DNA from 2 places in the Halochromatium sp. genome. Region 2 is predicted to be linked to the other one. Evidence: predicted binding sites of a transcription regulator. Region 2 holds the regulator's gene; the other holds the start of a gene.
The links. Region 2 encodes LexA, which represses DNA repair genes until DNA is damaged. Its sites were predicted from a motif close to TACTGTNNATATNNACAGTA; they were not measured.
Positions count from the first base shown of each region.

Region 1: a site for LexA is predicted at 3,774-3,793, ahead of ACY693_RS03465 (error-prone DNA polymerase). Genes of this name have one in related genera too.

Region 1 covers NZ_JBUDPI010000029.1:4,850-12,844, reverse strand. Annotated here, with positions in the region: gene ACY693_RS03490 (N-acetylglutaminylglutamine amidotransferase) at 1-603, shown strand, start outside; gene grxD (Grx4 family monothiol glutaredoxin) at 717-1,052, shown strand; gene rnt (ribonuclease T) at 1,199-1,831, opposite strand; gene ACY693_RS03475 (TraB/GumN family protein) at 1,968-2,849, shown strand; gene ACY693_RS03470 (MlaA family lipoprotein) at 2,928-3,677, shown strand; gene ACY693_RS03465 (error-prone DNA polymerase) at 3,795-7,007, shown strand; gene coaE (dephospho-CoA kinase) at 7,686-7,995, opposite strand, start outside.
Region 2 covers NZ_JBUDPI010000023.1:6,241-14,235, reverse strand. Annotated here, with positions in the region: gene ACY693_RS02930 (proton-conducting transporter transmembrane domain-containing protein) at 1-494, shown strand, start outside; gene ACY693_RS02925 (respiratory chain complex I subunit 1 family protein) at 497-1,402, shown strand; gene ACY693_RS02920 (NuoB/complex I 20 kDa subunit family protein) at 1,407-2,075, shown strand; gene ACY693_RS02915 (NADH-quinone oxidoreductase subunit C) at 2,089-2,619, shown strand; gene ACY693_RS02910 (NADH-quinone oxidoreductase subunit D) at 2,621-3,796, shown strand; gene ACY693_RS02905 (FAD-dependent oxidoreductase) at 3,945-5,753, shown strand; gene lexA (transcriptional repressor LexA) at 6,029-6,823, shown strand; gene ACY693_RS02895 (hypothetical protein) at 6,807-7,703, shown strand; gene ACY693_RS02890 (Y-family DNA polymerase) at 7,994-7,995, shown strand, end outside.

The DNA of each region.
Region 1 (7,995 bases), on a different contig from region 2:
GTCGATCGTGTGCGTCGCCACTACTTCGATCGTGATCATGATGAATACCTGCAGATGGTCGCGCCTGCCTATGCTGGGCCGGATCATACCGGCGCCTATGTCGCCGAACGGCTCGCGGAGCCCGGTGCCGATGAGGTCATCGATGCGGTGTTGAGGCTGGATGTGACCACACTGATCGTCGATGATCCGGTGAAGCGGGTCGACAACATGACCATGGCCTGGGGCTTGGAGGCACGGGTGCCGTTCCTTGATCATCAATTGGTCGAGCTTGCAGCGCGTTGCCCGCCGGCACTGAGATTGCGCGAGGGAGGTAAGTATCCACTTAAGGCGATCGCGCGCGGTCGACTACCGGATGCGGTGATCGATCGGCCCAAGGGGTATTTCCCGATGCCTGCGCTCAAGTACGTCCGCGGAGCCTTCCTCGACTTCATGCGCGACATCCTCAACTCGCAGGCCTGCCGCGAGCGGGGGCTCTACCGCCGCGAGTACATCGAGCGGCTACTGGCGGCGCCTGATCAGCATCACACCCGCATCCAGGGCAGCAAGCTCTGGCATGTGGCGCTGCTCGAGTACTGGCTGCAGCGCCAAATCGATGGGCGCTAGTGGTTTGAAGACGCTAGCGGCTTCGCATGGCGCAAGCGGTGATGACTTGATAAGCCTGATGGCTATCCCGACCTTCGCCAGACCCATCACCCAGTATTCCACGAGGTATTGCAATGGATGTCATCGAGCGTATCGATCAGCAGGTCAAGGGTCACCCAGTCGTCATCTACATGAAAGGAACACCGCAGATGCCTCAATGCGGGTTCTCGATGCGCGCGGCGCAGGCACTCGGTGATACGGGGGTCTCGTTCGCCTATGTGAATGTGCTCCAAGATCCCGAGATCTTCGAGAACTTGCCGCGCTATGCGGACTGGCCCACGTTCCCTCAGATCTATGTCGATGGTGAGCTTGTCGGTGGTTGCGATATCACCCTCGAGCTGGCAGCGAGCGGTGAACTCAAGACCATGATGGAAGCGGCGGCAGCGAAACAGGAGCAACCAGCCGGCTGAGCGCCCTCAACTGCCCTGAAGCGACCTGGATTGCACGAGCAGGCTGCGCAACGGCTGTCGTCAGAATTCCGGCTCCAGGCTGTTCTCTGACTGCGCTGGTGATCGCGAATGACCCCGTCATGCCCCCCTGAGCGGGGGCACTTGCTTCAGGGGCCGGTGGCGGTACGCCAGCGATTGACAATCTCGCAAAAGAGTCGCGCTGTCTGCTCTGCATCATAGATTGCCGAATGGGCAGCACTGTTGTCCCAGCCGAGCCCAGCGGCCTGGGCGGCCTTTGCGAGTACCGTCTGTCCGTAAGCGAGGCCGGCTAGAGATACCGTGTCGAACACGCTGAAGGCATGGAAGGGGTTTCGCTTGTAATCGTTGCGCTCCACGGCGGCCTTAACGAAGCCGAGGTCAAAATGGGCGTTGTGTCCGACCAAGATCGCGCGATTGCAGCCATGCGACGCGACAGACTTGCGGATCGGGTCCAACACCTTTCGCAGGGCGTCGCGCTCGGCGAGCGCGTCACGGAAGGGGTGGTCTGGGTCGATCTTATTGAATGCAAGTGCGCTCTGATCAAGCTCCGAGCCGAGAAAGGGCAGCACATGGCACGCGTGGGTTGCGCCCGGCACCAGGCAGCCCTCGGCGTCCATTCGAATCATGACAGCAGCAATCTCGAGCAAGGCATGGCGCTGTGGATCAAAGCCAGCCGTCTCGACGTCGACAACCACTGGTAAGAAGCCACGGAAGCGAGCTGCAATCCCTTTCGGAGCGGAGATTTGGTCTGTGCTTTCCATACCGGCAGCATAAGAGTGTTGCGGGCAAAAGCCAAACGACGATCATGGCGCTACAGACGCGTCGGTGTGAGAAGATCGGTGTCGGTGGGTGCAGATGGCAGTCGGCGATCGTACGGTCCGTGATTGGGGGCGCTGGATGAGTAAGAGATCGAGATGCCTGCATGCCCTTGTGCTTCTCTGCGTCGTTTTCGTTGCTGAAGCTGTCGCCGCGCCTTGCTGCGAGCGCGGCCTGCTATTCCGTCTTGACCAGCAAGGGAGCGGCCACAAGCCGAGCTGGCTGTTCGGCACCATCCACAGCGATGACCCCCGTGTGACACAGCTGCCGGAGCCCGTGCTCGATGCGTTCGACCGAGCAACGGTGGTGGTGCTGGAGGTCGTCCCGGATGCCGCGATGCTGGAAGCAGCCCGCGCCGCGATGCTGCTTGGCCCAGATGAGCACCTTGAGGAGATCTTGCCTCCAGTGCTGTACCGTGACATTCTCGCGGCGCTCGGTGAGCGAGGGATGCCCGCGAAGGTGGCCGAGCGGCTCCAGCCCTGGGCGGTCTTGCTGGTCCTTAGCATGCCGCCAGCAAGTGCTGGCGCGGTGCTTGATGTCGCGCTCTATCAACGGGCGCTGGATGCGGGGAAGCCTGTTCAGGGGCTTGAGACCCTTGCTGAGCAGCTGTCGGTGTTTCAGACCCTGAGCCGCGAAGATCAGGTCGCGCTGCTTGATGCGACACTGCGCGAGCGACAACAGCTGCCCAAGATCTTTGCGTCATTGCTCAATGCCTATTTGGCGCGAGACCTCGATGCCTTGATGCAGCTCGGGCAGACCCTGGCTGCCGGCGGCCCGGAGCTTGAGGCGCGCCTGCATGAGGCGCTGATCGACGATCGTAATCAACGCATGTTTGAAAGGTTGAGTCCAGTCATGCGGCAAGGGGGACGTTTCATCGCAGTGGGCGCGCTGCATCTGCCTGGCCCCGGTGGTTTGTTGGAGCGCCTGCAGGCGGCAGGTGTCGAGGTCAGTCGCGTTTACTGATCAGCAGCTGCGCCGGAACGCTGTGCTAACATCCGCCTGGGGTATCGCGGCGCATGATGAGATGCGGGAGTCCAGTCTATGCACAAAGCGCAGCTGCGCGTCTTCTTTCTGGTGCTCTTCACTGCCTTGCTGATTGGCGGATGTAGCTCAATTCCCAAGGAGCAGCGTGATCCGCGTGACCCTTGGCAGCCCTATAACCGAGCAATGTTCAGGTTCAACACGGACTTCGACAACGCCTTCTTCAAGCCGGCGGCGCAGGGCTATCAGGCGATCACCCCGGAGCCGGTAAATCACGGCATCACGAATTTCTTCAACAACGTTGCGGATGTGACCTCCGCGGTCAACAACGTGCTTCAGTTCAAGCTCTCGCGCGCTGGCACCGATGTTGGGCGTGTGCTCGTTAACACCACAGTCGGGCTCGTTGGCTTCATCGATGTCGCCACGAACATGGGAATCCCGAGCTACAAAGAGGACTTCGGTCAGACGCTAGGGTATTGGGGCTTCGGTGACGGTCCGTATTTTGTGATGCCGATCTTGGGGCCGAGCTCGGTGCGCGACACCTTTGGCTTTGCGGGTGACGTGCTGATCGATCCCTTCTTCAGCTTGCAGAAAGACGAGATCTATTGGGGCTTTGTGGTGCTGCGCGCGATTGATACTCGGGCTGGATTGCTTGCGGCGGGCGATCTGGTCGATGAGGCTGCGCTAGACCGCTACGCCTTCGTCCGAGATGCCTATCTACAACGACGCCGTAACCTGGTGCACGACGGCAATCCGCCTGCGGACCAGGACGATGATCTGTTCTGGGATGAGGACGTCATTGATCAGTAGTCTGATCGAGCGGACCTAGCGCGCGCCTATCCCGACCAGAGCCGAATAAGAGTCAGGGGACTTCTAGGCTACTGGCGATCCTGCATGTACCGGCTATACTGTCTTTATTGACAGTCCATGGGTGGTGCGAACGTCTTGTCAGCCTATGCAGAGCTGAACTGCTGGTCGAGCTTCAGCTTCTTGTCGTCGGCCTCGCATCCTGAAGAGTTGGTGGAGCAGGCGGCGCGGCTCGGGTATCGGGCGCTTGCGCTTACCGATGAATGCTCTCTGGCTGGTGTTGTTCGGGCCCATGAGGCAGCCACAGCGATCGGATTTCCGCTCTTAATTGGCAGCGAGCTGCAGGTCGATTCTGGCCCTCGTCTGATCCTGTTGGCAGCCGATGCCGAAGGCTATGGGCAGCTCTCTGCGCTGATCTCGGTTGCTCGACGGCGTGCGCCGAAAGGGCGCTATCGGCTGCTGCCGCAGGATCTGGAGGCGGGCTTGCCTGGGTGCTTGGCGATTTGGGCTGCCGACTCGGATTTTGGCGCCGATTCAGGCCCCGATTCAGGCGCCCAGACGGGCATCAACGCCAATCACGGACCTGTCTTGGCCAATGGACAATGGTTAAGCGAACGCTTCTCCGGTCGTTGCTGGATCGGTGTTGCGCTACACCGAGCAGGTGATGATGCGGCTCGGCTGCGTCGGTTCGAAGCCCTAGGCCGAGATTTGGGGCTGCCGTTGGTTGCAATCGGAGCGGTGCGGATGCATCGGCCCGAGCGCGCTCGATTGCTAGACGTGCTGCAAGCGATTCGTGCCGGCAAGGTTGTCGCCCATGGTGCAGCACAGCGCCAGAATCAGGAAGGACATCTGCGCTCGCTAGCCCAGCTTCGCCGCTTCTATCCGCCGGCGCTGCTCAATGAGACCCTGGTGGTTGCTGCGCGCTGTCGTTTTTCTCTCGATCAACTGCGCTACCGGTATCCTGAAGAACTCGTCCCGGCGGGCGAGACCCCAGATGCCTATCTACGGCGGATGACCTTTGCTGAGGCGCAGCAGCGGCGTTGGCCGCAGGGAATGCCCGAGCGATTCCGGGTGCGCGCCGAGTATGAGCTTAGGCTGATCGCGGAACTGGGTTATGCGCCCTATTTCCTCACCGTCTTCGATATCGTGCGCTTCGCGCGCCGCCGCGGCATCCTGTGTCAGGGACGGGGCTCGGCGGCCAACTCGGTGGTGTGCTATTGCCTGGGCATTACCGAGGTCGATCCGGCGCTGACAGCGATGTTGTTCGAGCGCTTCATCTCGCGCGAGCGTGGTGAGCCGCCTGATATCGACGTCGACTTTGAGCATCAGCGCCGTGAGGAGGTGATCCAGTATCTCTACACCAAGTATGGCCGCGAGCGCGCCGCGCTGGCGGCAACCCTGATTCGCTATCGACCCAAGAGTGCGGTGCGGGACGTTGGCAAAGCGCTCGGCTTTTCGCTTGATCAGGTCGAGCGCCTAGCGCGCAATATCAACTGGTGGGATGGGCAGCAGGTCGCAAACGAGCGTTTACGCGAGGTCGGCCTGGACCCACAGCAGCCACAGGTTATCTTATTGATGCAGCTAACCGATGAGCTGGTCGGTTTTCCGCGCCACCTGTCTCAGCATGTCGGTGGTTTCGTGATCTCAAACGGCCCGCTGACAGAGCTGGTTCCGATCGAGAATGCGGCGATGGATGGGCGCAGCGTGATCCAATGGGATAAGGACGATCTGGACGCGATGGGTATCCTGAAGATCGACTGTCTTGCGCTCGGGATCTTGAGCGCCATTCGTCGCTCGCTGGCCTTGATCAATGCGTTTCGCGGCACAGCCCTTGAGGTTGCCTCGATCCCGCAAGAAGACCCCTTGGTGTATCAGATGATTCAGCGTGGGGAGACCACTGGCGTGTTTCAGATCGAATCGCGCGCTCAGATGGCGATGCTGCCGCGCCTGAAGCCTCGCTGCTTCTATGATTTGGTGATCGAGGTCGCGATCGTGCGACCGGGGCCAATCCAAGGCGATATGGTGCACCCTTATCTGCGCCGTCGTCAGGGGCTAGAGCCGGTCAGCTATCCATCCGCTGAGGTTGAGTCAGTACTAGGACGGACCTTAGGCGTGCCGATCTTCCAAGAGCAGGTGATCCAGGTGGCGATGGTAGCGGCGGGTTTTGATCCGGGTGAGGCGGATCAGGTGCGTCGCTCAATGGCGGCCTGGCGACGCCGTGGCGGTCTGGAGCCGTTCCGTGATCGGCTAATCAGCGGCATGATCAGCCGCGGATACCCGCGGGCCTTCGCCGAGCAGATCTATCATCAGATCCTCGGTTTTGGTGACTATGGCTTCCCCGAGTCGCATGCTGCCAGCTTCGCCCTGCTGGTGTACTGCACAGCCTGGCTGAAATGCCATGAGCCGGCGGCCTTCTTTGCCGCGCTGATCAACAGCCAGCCGATGGGTTTCTATGCGCCGGCGCAATTGATTCGGGAGGCTCGGCGCCAAGGTGTGGAGGTCCGCCCGGTCGATGTTGGCGACAGTGACTGGGATTGCACCCTGGAGCCTGGCAGACGCGGTGAGCCAGCACTGCGGCTCGGACTGAGGCTAGTGAAGGGACTGTCGGCCGAGGGTGCACAGCGACTATGCGCAGTCAGGAAGGCGCTGCGCGCTGACCGTCCTGTGAAGCGAGCGTCGGTGCAGAACCTTGCTGGACGACGCCGACCTTCGCCCTGGGCATCGCTTGCTGATCTGCGGCAGCGAGCAGCGCTTAACCGACGCGATCTCAAAGCACTGGCGGCGGCTGATGCCTTGGCTGCATTGGTGGGTAACCGCCATCAGGCAGGCTGGCAGGCAGCCTCGAGGTCCGAGCCGCTGCCATTGTTCCCCGATTCAGGAGACGAAAGCGTTTTGCCCTTGTTAGCGCCGCCCAAGGAAGGGGCGTCAATTGTCGCCGATTATGCGAGTCTTGGGCTGAGCCTCAGGCGGCATCCACTTGCGCTCTTGCGCGAGCGGCTAACGGCCTTGCGGCTTCTGACGGCAGAGGCAGTGCAGCGGGTTAAGCCGGGTGCCCAAGTTCGGGTTGCGGGGCTAGCGATCACTCGTCAGCGACCAGCGTCCGCGAACGAGGTCACCTTCGTGACACTCGAGGACGAAACCGGTCAGATGAATCTAGTGATCTGGAAACGGATCGCAGTGCGTCGACGTGCGACACTATTGCAGGCACGGCTGCTCGGTGCGGTCGGAGAGGTTCAGCGTGAGCATGACGTGACCCATATCGTCGTCAGCGATCTGATCGACTACTCATCGATGCTTGGTGGCCTCGTTGTCCAGGCGCGTGATTTTCACTGATGATCAGCTGCTTGCCAAGCTTGACCAATAAGCTGATCGCTGCTGCTCGGCAAGCAGTTGATCGACTTAGCTTGAGCTGCTACTCGAGCTCGACGACTTCTTTCCACCCTTGCCTCGACAATAACCATTGACCTGCACGCCATCCTTGCGCTTGTAACTATCTACCCAAGTACAGGCGTCCTGGCGTTCGCATGCAGACTTTTCCATTCCTTTGCATTCGACTGCGAGCACTGCTTGGGATGACAGGGTCAGTGCTCCCATTATCGCCAGAATTCCCACTGAAGTGATTGACCGCGCAGACTTTTTCATCAGGTCGAACTCCTCTCTATCCAATGATTCAAACGCTTAACGGCGGTTTGAGAACGGGTTTAGCGGTGGCCATTGGTGACCACGCAGCCGAGCTTACAGAGCAACCCCTTGCGTGCGCAACTCATTATTGACTCATCAATCAGCAATTCACCGAGCTCCTGTTGAGCGTGCGGTCCGTGTTGCTGGTGCTCCGGAAAGGCCATCGCATCACCGATTGGCCCTTGCTGCCTGGTGGTCGGCAGCCATCCAATGGTCACTTCAGTGCCGGAAGTCTTGGCGCGACGAGCTGGACATCGCCGCCAGGATGCCGGGTCCGATGAGCGAGCGGGTGCCGTTCGGGAAGGATCTGGCAAGCGGTTGGAGATCGACTCAGCCGGCGTGTTGGTGCGCGAGCTTGAGGTAGGTCTGGTGCAGTTGCTCGACTTGGGCCTTTAGGTCATGCGGCTCGCCGCTGTTGTCGATGATGTCGTCAGCGGCATCGAGGCGCGCCGCGCGGCTGACTTGGCTGGCCATGATGCGCTGAGTCTCGTTGGGCTCGAGTCCACTGCGCGCCTGCACCCGGCTGATCTGCATGGCTTCCGGCAGGTCGACGACCAGGACCCTATCGACCAATGACTGTTGCCCGGTCTCCAGCAGCAGCGGGATCATCAGCAGCGCATACGGGCTGCCAATGGCAGCG
Region 2 (7,995 bases):
TCTTCGTCGCCTTCCTGTTGGTCTTCGCGCTGGTCCCGGGGCTGGCGCTGCGGCGGGTCGATGCCTACATCAGTCAGTTCCATCCCGAGGGCGCCCTGGGTTGGGAGGGGCTGACCATCACCAGTGCCTTCGGCTATTGGAGCCCGATCTCGATCATGATCGTGGTCGGCGTGATCTTCGCGAGCCTGTTCGCCTGGCTGGTCTTCGTCAATCGCAAGGCGCAAAAGGTCAAGCAGTTCAACATCGTCTTCGCTGGTGAGCGGCCGTATCGACCCGAGACCACGCACTTCGCCTGGAACTTCTTCGCGCCCTACCGTAAGGCGCTGGGTTTCCTCACCGAACCACTGATCGAGCGCTTCTGGGCCGCCATCGTCGATCTCTTGCACGCCAGTGCCGATCTGCTGCGTCGGCTCTACACCGGTAATGGTCAGACCTACGCGATCCAGCTGCTGGCCTTCGTCGTGGTCGTCTACCTGCTGCGGATGGGGCTCTAACCATGTCGTTTGAATGGATCAAGATCCCCTATGCGCTGCTGACCCTGTTCATCGTCGCCAACTATGGCTTCCTGCTGACCGCGGTAATGGCCAAGATCGCGGCCCGGGTCGGGCGCCGGCATGGTATCCAGGTCTGGCAGAACTACCTCGACCTGATCAAGAACTACGGGCTGCGCAGCTCCATCACTCATGGCGTGATGTTCTATCTGGGCCCGGTGTTCCGACTCACCGGCGGGGTCGGTCTGCTGATGTTCGTGCCGACCATCTACGGCAGCGAGATGTTCTCGAACATGTCCTTTGCCGGCGATCTGATCCTGGCGCTCTATTTTGTCTTCTTCGGCTCGCTGGGGATGGCGCTGGGGGCGGGTGAGAGTGGTCATCCCTATTCGGCGATCGGCGTCACCCGCGGGTTGTCGCAGGTGACCGCGGCCGAGCTGCCGTTCGCGTTGGCCGTCTACGCGGTCGCCGTGCAGTATCAGACCCTCTCGGTGACCGAGATCGTGGCTGCACAGCAGGGCGGTATTCTGAATTGGACCCTGTTCAGCAACCCGCTCGCGGTGGCTGCGGCCATGCTCTCGTTCCTCGGCACGATGATGCGCCCGCCGTTCGATGTGGTGCTGGCGCCGCAGGAGATCCCGATCGGGCCGCCGACCGAGTACCACTCGTCCTACCTGGCCCTGATGCAGACCAATCGCGCGATCTTTCCGATCGCCAAGATCGTGATCTACATGAATCTGTTCTTCGGCGGGGCGGCGAGCTGGCCGGTGTTCTTTCTCAAGGTGTTTCTGATCTATCTGGTCTCGGTCATCGTCGGGGTCGTCTTCCCGCGCTTCCGGGTCGAGCAGTCGATTCGCTGGTTCTTGATCTGGGCGGTGCCGCTTGGCATCGCTGCGATCCTAATGGTGTAAGCCCATGAAAGACGATTTTCCAACACCGCCCGTCCGGGATGAGCTGAAGAAGCGCGTCATCGAGACGCCCGATGGCCAAAAGATCGAGATTGATCCGCTGCGGGACTATTACTGTCAGTCCGCGCCGACGGTGATGCCGGCGGCCTACAGCAAGATCGTGGAAGGCCTGTTCAACTGGGCTCGGGCCGAATCGCTCTGGATTCTTGGCTTCGGCACCGGCTGCGGGGCGATCGAGATGCGGCCGCTGATGACGCCGCGCTTCGACGCCTACCGCTTCGGCATCCAGTGGCGGCCGACGCCGCGCCAGTCGAACCTGTTTGTGATCTCCGGCTATCTCTCGGTGAAGACCCTGAAGCGGGTGATCCGCTCCTACGAGCAGATGCCGAACCCGAAGTACGTGGTCGGCTTGGGCTCCTGCACCATCAACGGCGGCATGTACTTCGACTCCTACAACACCATCACCCGGCTGGACCAATACCTGCCGGTGGACGTCTACATCGCCGGCTGCATGCCGCGTCCGGAGGCGCTATTAGCCGGCTTCGAGGAGCTCAAGCGGATCATCCGGGCCGGCAAGGCGGAGGGGGCCAACCAGTACGCCGAGCAGTTCGACTGGTACAAGGCCAACCAGAAGCGGGTGATCCACGACTGGGACATGCCGGACTACAACTGGTGAGCGGCCGATAGCGATGCGCGATCTGTACGACAGACTGACAACGGCCTTCCCGCTGGGGGCGCTGACCGAGCAACGGCCGGACCTGGCGTTCGTCACCATCCCCAGGGAGCAACTCCGATCGCTGCTGATCCATCTGCGCGACCAGGAGGGCTTCACCCATCTGGTGCTGCTCACCGCGGTCGACTGGCTGGAGGATGGCAACTTCCAGCTGACCTACCTGATGAACAACCGGCTGGCAGCTTGCGATCTGGGGGTGCGGGTGATGTTGCCGCGGGACCCGGCATCGATGGACAGCATCCATGACCTCTGGCCCACCGCGGCCACCTACCAGCGTGAGCTGCGGGAGATGTTCGGCATCGACTTCCCGGGCAGCCCCGGGGTCGACGAAGACTTCATCCTCGAAGGCTGGATCAGAACCCCTCCCTACCGGCGCGATTTCGACACCCTGAAGTTTTCCGACGAGGTCTTCGCGCCGCGACCGGGACGCGCGTCGACTGATCCCGCTGAGTTCATGAAGCAACAGCTCTATCCGGACAAGACCTGAGATGGCGTATCAACCAGACCGCAGTCAATACCCATCCAGGAAGCCGGACGGCAGCCTGGACATCGACCTCAGCTCGGGCAAGTATCTGAAGCTCTGGCAGGGGCCACAGCATCCTGGCATCACCGGCAACATGTCGGTCGAGCTGACCGTCTGCGGCGACGAGGTAGTCGAAGGCAAGACCCACGTCGGCTATCTGCATCGCGGCTTCGAGAAGCTGATGGAACGGCGCACCTTCATCCAGTGCTTCCCGATCGTCTGCCGTATCTGTGTCCCCGAGCCCGACTTCAACGAGTACTGCTACGCGGCCGCGGTCGAGGAGCTGGCGGGGCTCGAGGTCCCGGAGCGGGCCGATTGGATACGCACCCTGATCCTCGAGATGGGGCGGATCAACAGCTATCTGATGTACCTCGGGGGCCAGGCCGGGGCGCTCGGCCAGGGCGTGATCGGTCAGTGGACGACCTATGTGCGTGACTTGATGCTTGACCGCTTCGAGGAACTGAGTGGGGCGCGCATCTATCACATGTTCATCATGCCCGGCGGGGTGCGCGACCGGCTGCCCGATGGCTTCGACCAGCGCATGGAGGAAACCCTGCGCGAGATCGAGTCCACGCTGGCCGACGTCAATGACGTCATGTTCCACAACGCGGTGTTCAAGAAGCGCACCGTTGGGCTCGGCTATATCGACCCGGCGATCGTCGATCAATATGGCGTCACCGGCCCGACCGCGCGTGCCGCTGGTGTTGCCAAGGACGTGCGCAAGGATCAGCCCTACCTGGTCTATCCGGAGCTGGACTTCGAGCCGGTGGTCGGTCAGGACTCCGATGTCTTCACCCGTGCCGATGTGCGCCGCCGTGATCTGCTGATCTCGATCGACCTGATCCGCCAGATCCTGGCCCGGATGCCGCGCTCAGGGGCGGTGATGGCGCCGCTGCCGAATGTCTTGCATTGGAAGATCCCGTTTGGCGAGACCTACATCCGCGGCGAGTGCTCGCGTGGCGAATATGGCTATTACCTGGTCACCGATGGCAGCGGCTATCCACGCCGGGTCAATGTTCGCGGTCCATCGTACACGCACGCGATGGCCTTGCTCGAGCGCCTGATCGTCAACTGCAACATCTCCGATGTCGCGGCGCTGATGGTCTCCCTACACACCTATCCGCCTGAGATCGAGCGCTAATGCGGCCGCTGGAACAGATCGAAGTGGCGGCCAATGGTGCACCCAGCGGGATCAGCCAACTGGGTCGGCTCGCTAGGTTGGCCCATCGTGCGCGCATGCCATGGTTCAGCTCTCCACGGTTCAGCTCTACAACAGACGAGACATTAGGATGAGCCTTCGCGACGTCCTTTCTCCCTTCAGCGCCTGGAAGAACCTCTTCCGCGATCCGGTTACGATCCCTGATCCGCTCAACGATCGGCCAGGTGCGCCGCGCTATCGTGGCTTCCACCAAAACGACATCGAGAAGTGCATCGGCTGCGGCACCTGCGAGACGATCTGCCAGAACGCGGCGATCGACATGGTCGCGGTCGCGGAGATCGCGACCAAGCCCGGCGACTCCGGCCTGCGTCCGCGTATCGACTATGGGCGCTGCTGCTGGTGCGCGCTTTGTGTCGATGTCTGCATGACCAGCTCGCTCAGCATGTCGAACGAGTACAAATGGGTCGACCATGACCCGGATGTGTTCTGCTTTACCCCTGGCGTCGATCTGAAGCACTGGGACAGCTCCGAGCTCGGCTACCGGCGTCCTGAGGGACATCGACTCACCGGCATTGAGCGCGTGACGATGGGGGAGCTCGAGCCAGAGGCACGCGCTGACTCGTTCGTCGAGATCGTCGCCGGCTACGACCTCGAGCAGGCCAAGCTCGAGGCCGACCGCTGCGTCTCCTGCGGCCTCTGTGTGGCCACCTGTCCGACACACATGGCAGTGCCCGAGTACATTGCCACGATTCGCGACGGCGACTACGAGCAGGGCATTCGGCTGCTCTATCAGACCAATCCCTTCTCGAATGTCTGCGGCCGCGTCTGCACCCATCGCTGTGAGACCAGCTGCGCGGCGCGGCACGAGGGCGATCCGATCGCCATCCGTTGGCTCAAGCGCCACATCATCGATCAGGTGCCGCACGAGCGGATCAAGCAGATCGCCGCCGAGGGCCGCATCAGCGAGCCCAGCGGGCATCAGGTCGCGATCATTGGGGCCGGACCGGCAGGGCTCGCCGCCGCCTTCGATTTGGCCAAGGCCGGTCATGGCGTCACGGTGTTCGAGGCGCTGCCCGCTCCCGGCGGCATGATGCGCTATGGCATCCCGGAATACCGGCTGCCTTACGACAAGCTCGATGAGGATGTCGACGTGATCCGCTCCATGGGGGTCGAGATCCGTTGCAACACCCGCGTTGGCGAGGACATCAGTATCGATCAGCTGCGCGAGCAGCACGATACCGTCCTGCTCGCCATCGGCCTGCACCAAGGCCGCTCCACACGCATCCCCGGCAGCGAGCATCAGGACGTCGTCTCCGCCGTCGAGCTGCTCCGCCGCGTCACCCTCGGTGAACGCTTTGAGGTTCCAGAGACCCTGGCGGTCATTGGTGGCGGCAACGTCGCCATGGATATCGCCCGCAGCCTGGCGCGCCTGCAGCGCCAGCAGTTTGGCAAGGTCGGTGTCACCCTAGTCGCTCTCGAGGCCGAGGACCTGATGCTCGCCGATCGCGAGGAGATCGACGAGGCACGCGAGGAGGGCGTCGTCATCCTTCCCAGTCGCGGTCCGCGTCAGTGCCTGATCGAGCGCGACGCCCTCACTGGGCTAGAGACCGTTCACTGCGTCTCGGTCTTTGATGAACAGGGGCGTTTCGCACCGAACTACGACGACAGCGACATCCAGATCCACGACGCTGGCCTGATCGTCGAAGCCATCGGCCAGGCTGCCGACCATGCCTTTCTCGGGGAGTCGTTGACCGAGGCCTTGGCATGGGAGCGCAACCGCATCCGCATCGACGCCGACGGGCGCACCTCCGAGTCTTGGCTCTGGGCGGCGGGGGATGCGGTCCAGGGACCGGACGTGATCACCGCGGTTGCTGCTGGGCATCGAATCGCGGCCAGTATGATGGCGGCCTTCGCGGGCAAGTCTGCTCGGATCAGCTAACTCGCGCGCCGCTCGAGTTGACAAACCGCGCGACGACGAGCTGTGCTGCTCGCTTCGTGTTACCAAAGAGAGAATAAATCGGGGTCACTGTTCACGAGCTCATGAGCTAGAAACAGCTAAACCTTGTGGGCCCTCGGAAGCCAGGTTTCGCAGCTAGGGCTCGCTCGGGGGAGCGTTTTCCATGGCTTGAAAGCACTGGAGTCATAATGACGATTGCCGCGTGAACTGTATATAATGACAGTTATCGCGCATGATATTCCTGCTGCCTATCCATTATGGGTGACACCCTGACCCCACGCCAGCGCCAGATCCTAGCGTTCATCCGCGAGCGCCGGCGCGAAACCGGTTATCCGCCGACCCGGGCCGAGATCGCCGAGGCCTTTGGCTTTCGCTCGGTCAATGCGGCTGTCGATCATCTGAAGGCATTGGCTCGGCATGGCGTGATTGCCCTAAAACCCGGGGCGTCGCGCGGCATCACGCTGTTGGATGAGTCTGTTGGGGCTGCTGCTGAAACGGCTGCTGAAACGGCCGCTGAGACGGCCGCTGAGACGGTAGCCAAAGCAGTGACCGAGCCCTTGAGGGGCTCGGAGAGGGCATCCCTGAGCTTGCCGGTGGTCGGCCAGGTTGCGGCCGGTAGCCCGATCCTGGCTGAGGAGCACATCGAGGACTACCACTGGATCGATCCGGGATTATTCCATCCTCGCGCGGATTACTTGCTACGGGTGCGGGGTCTCAGCATGCGCGATGCAGGTATTCTCGACGGTGATCTACTCGCCGTGCACTGCACGCCGGAGGCGCAAAACGGTCAGATCCTGGTCGTTCGCGTCGATGATGAGGTCACGGTCAAGCGCTTCCGGCGGATTGAAGGGCAGCCTCATCAAGTACAGTTGTTGCCCGAGAATCCGGCCTTTGCGCTGATGCAGATCGACCTGCGCGAGCAGGCGCTGGTCATTGAGGGGCTGGGCGTGGGCGTGCTGCGCCTGGGGATCTCGCAAGGAGCGCGGGAACAGCATGGGTCTTCTGGACATCAGGATCGCCAGCAGGTGTCACACCATGCCCGGCGTCTCTGAGCTGCATTCGGTTTCCCGGCAGCAGTCGACCCCGGAGCCGACTGCGTTGCAGCGATTGCTTGCTGATCGCGCCGACCTCTGGCGCGGTCGCGTCGAGACCAGTGCCTTGGCCAAAGGCATGGCGACCGGTTTTGCCGAATTGGATCAGGCCTTGCCTTGGGATGGTTGGCCGATCAATGGGCTCACTGAGGTGCTCACTGATCAGCCTGGTGCCGGACTCGCACTGATCCTGCCAGCCTTGGCGCGCCTTTGCAGCGATGGTCGTCATTCGCCGAGCAGTCAGGCGGATCAATCGGTTGCTCAGCCCGGTCGAGCCAGCAGGGAGGGCAGTCGGGAAGCCAGCAGGGGAGCCAGTAGGGATCAGGCTCACTTGCATCAGCAGGATCAGGGCTGGTTGCTGTTGGTGAGCCCGCCCTTGATCCCGTACGCCCCCGCCTTGGTCGCGCAAGGGCTCGATCTCGAGCGCCTGCTCCTGGTCGATGCGCCAGCGCAGGGCGCCTGGGTCATGGAGCAAGGGCTGCGCATGGGGGGTTGTGCCGCGGTCATTGCTTGGACTGCGAGCGAGCCTGGGCACCAGGGTCGCAAACAGGATGCGGCCTGGACGACGCCGGTGCTCCGGCGGCTCCAGTTAGCCGCACAGTCGCGCTCAACGCCGGTGCTGCTGCTGCGCCCAACCGCTGCCGCGGAGTATCCCACCCCCGCGATGCTGCGATTGGATTGCGAAGCTGGTGCAGATGGGCTGCTGATTGGGCTGCGCAAACTGCGCGGAGGCCGCGCTGGCAGACGGCTTAGCCTCTCGGCTTCCTCGCTTGATGACCTAGGGGCCCGGCCTCCATCGCCGTCTACTGCAGCACCGCAGGTCGCAGTATCCTGCTCATGAGCTGGCCCATGAATCGGGGGCGGTCAACCAAGAGACCCTGCCGCGGCTCGTCTCCACAGCTTGTGGCTTCGGTCCCGGCTGAGGCCCTGGTAGCAAACCGCAGCGACCAAACAGCGGCGATCCGAGCCACGCCAGAGACGGATCTGCTGACTGCTGAATGCCATGGCCAAATCGATTCATGCGATGGTCCGAGCAGCGATAGGAGCAGCCGGGGATATCAGGACGATGGGGGCTGTCGCTGGCTTGGGCTGTATCTACCGGCGTTGTCTCTCCAGCTCTTCGAGCGCACAGT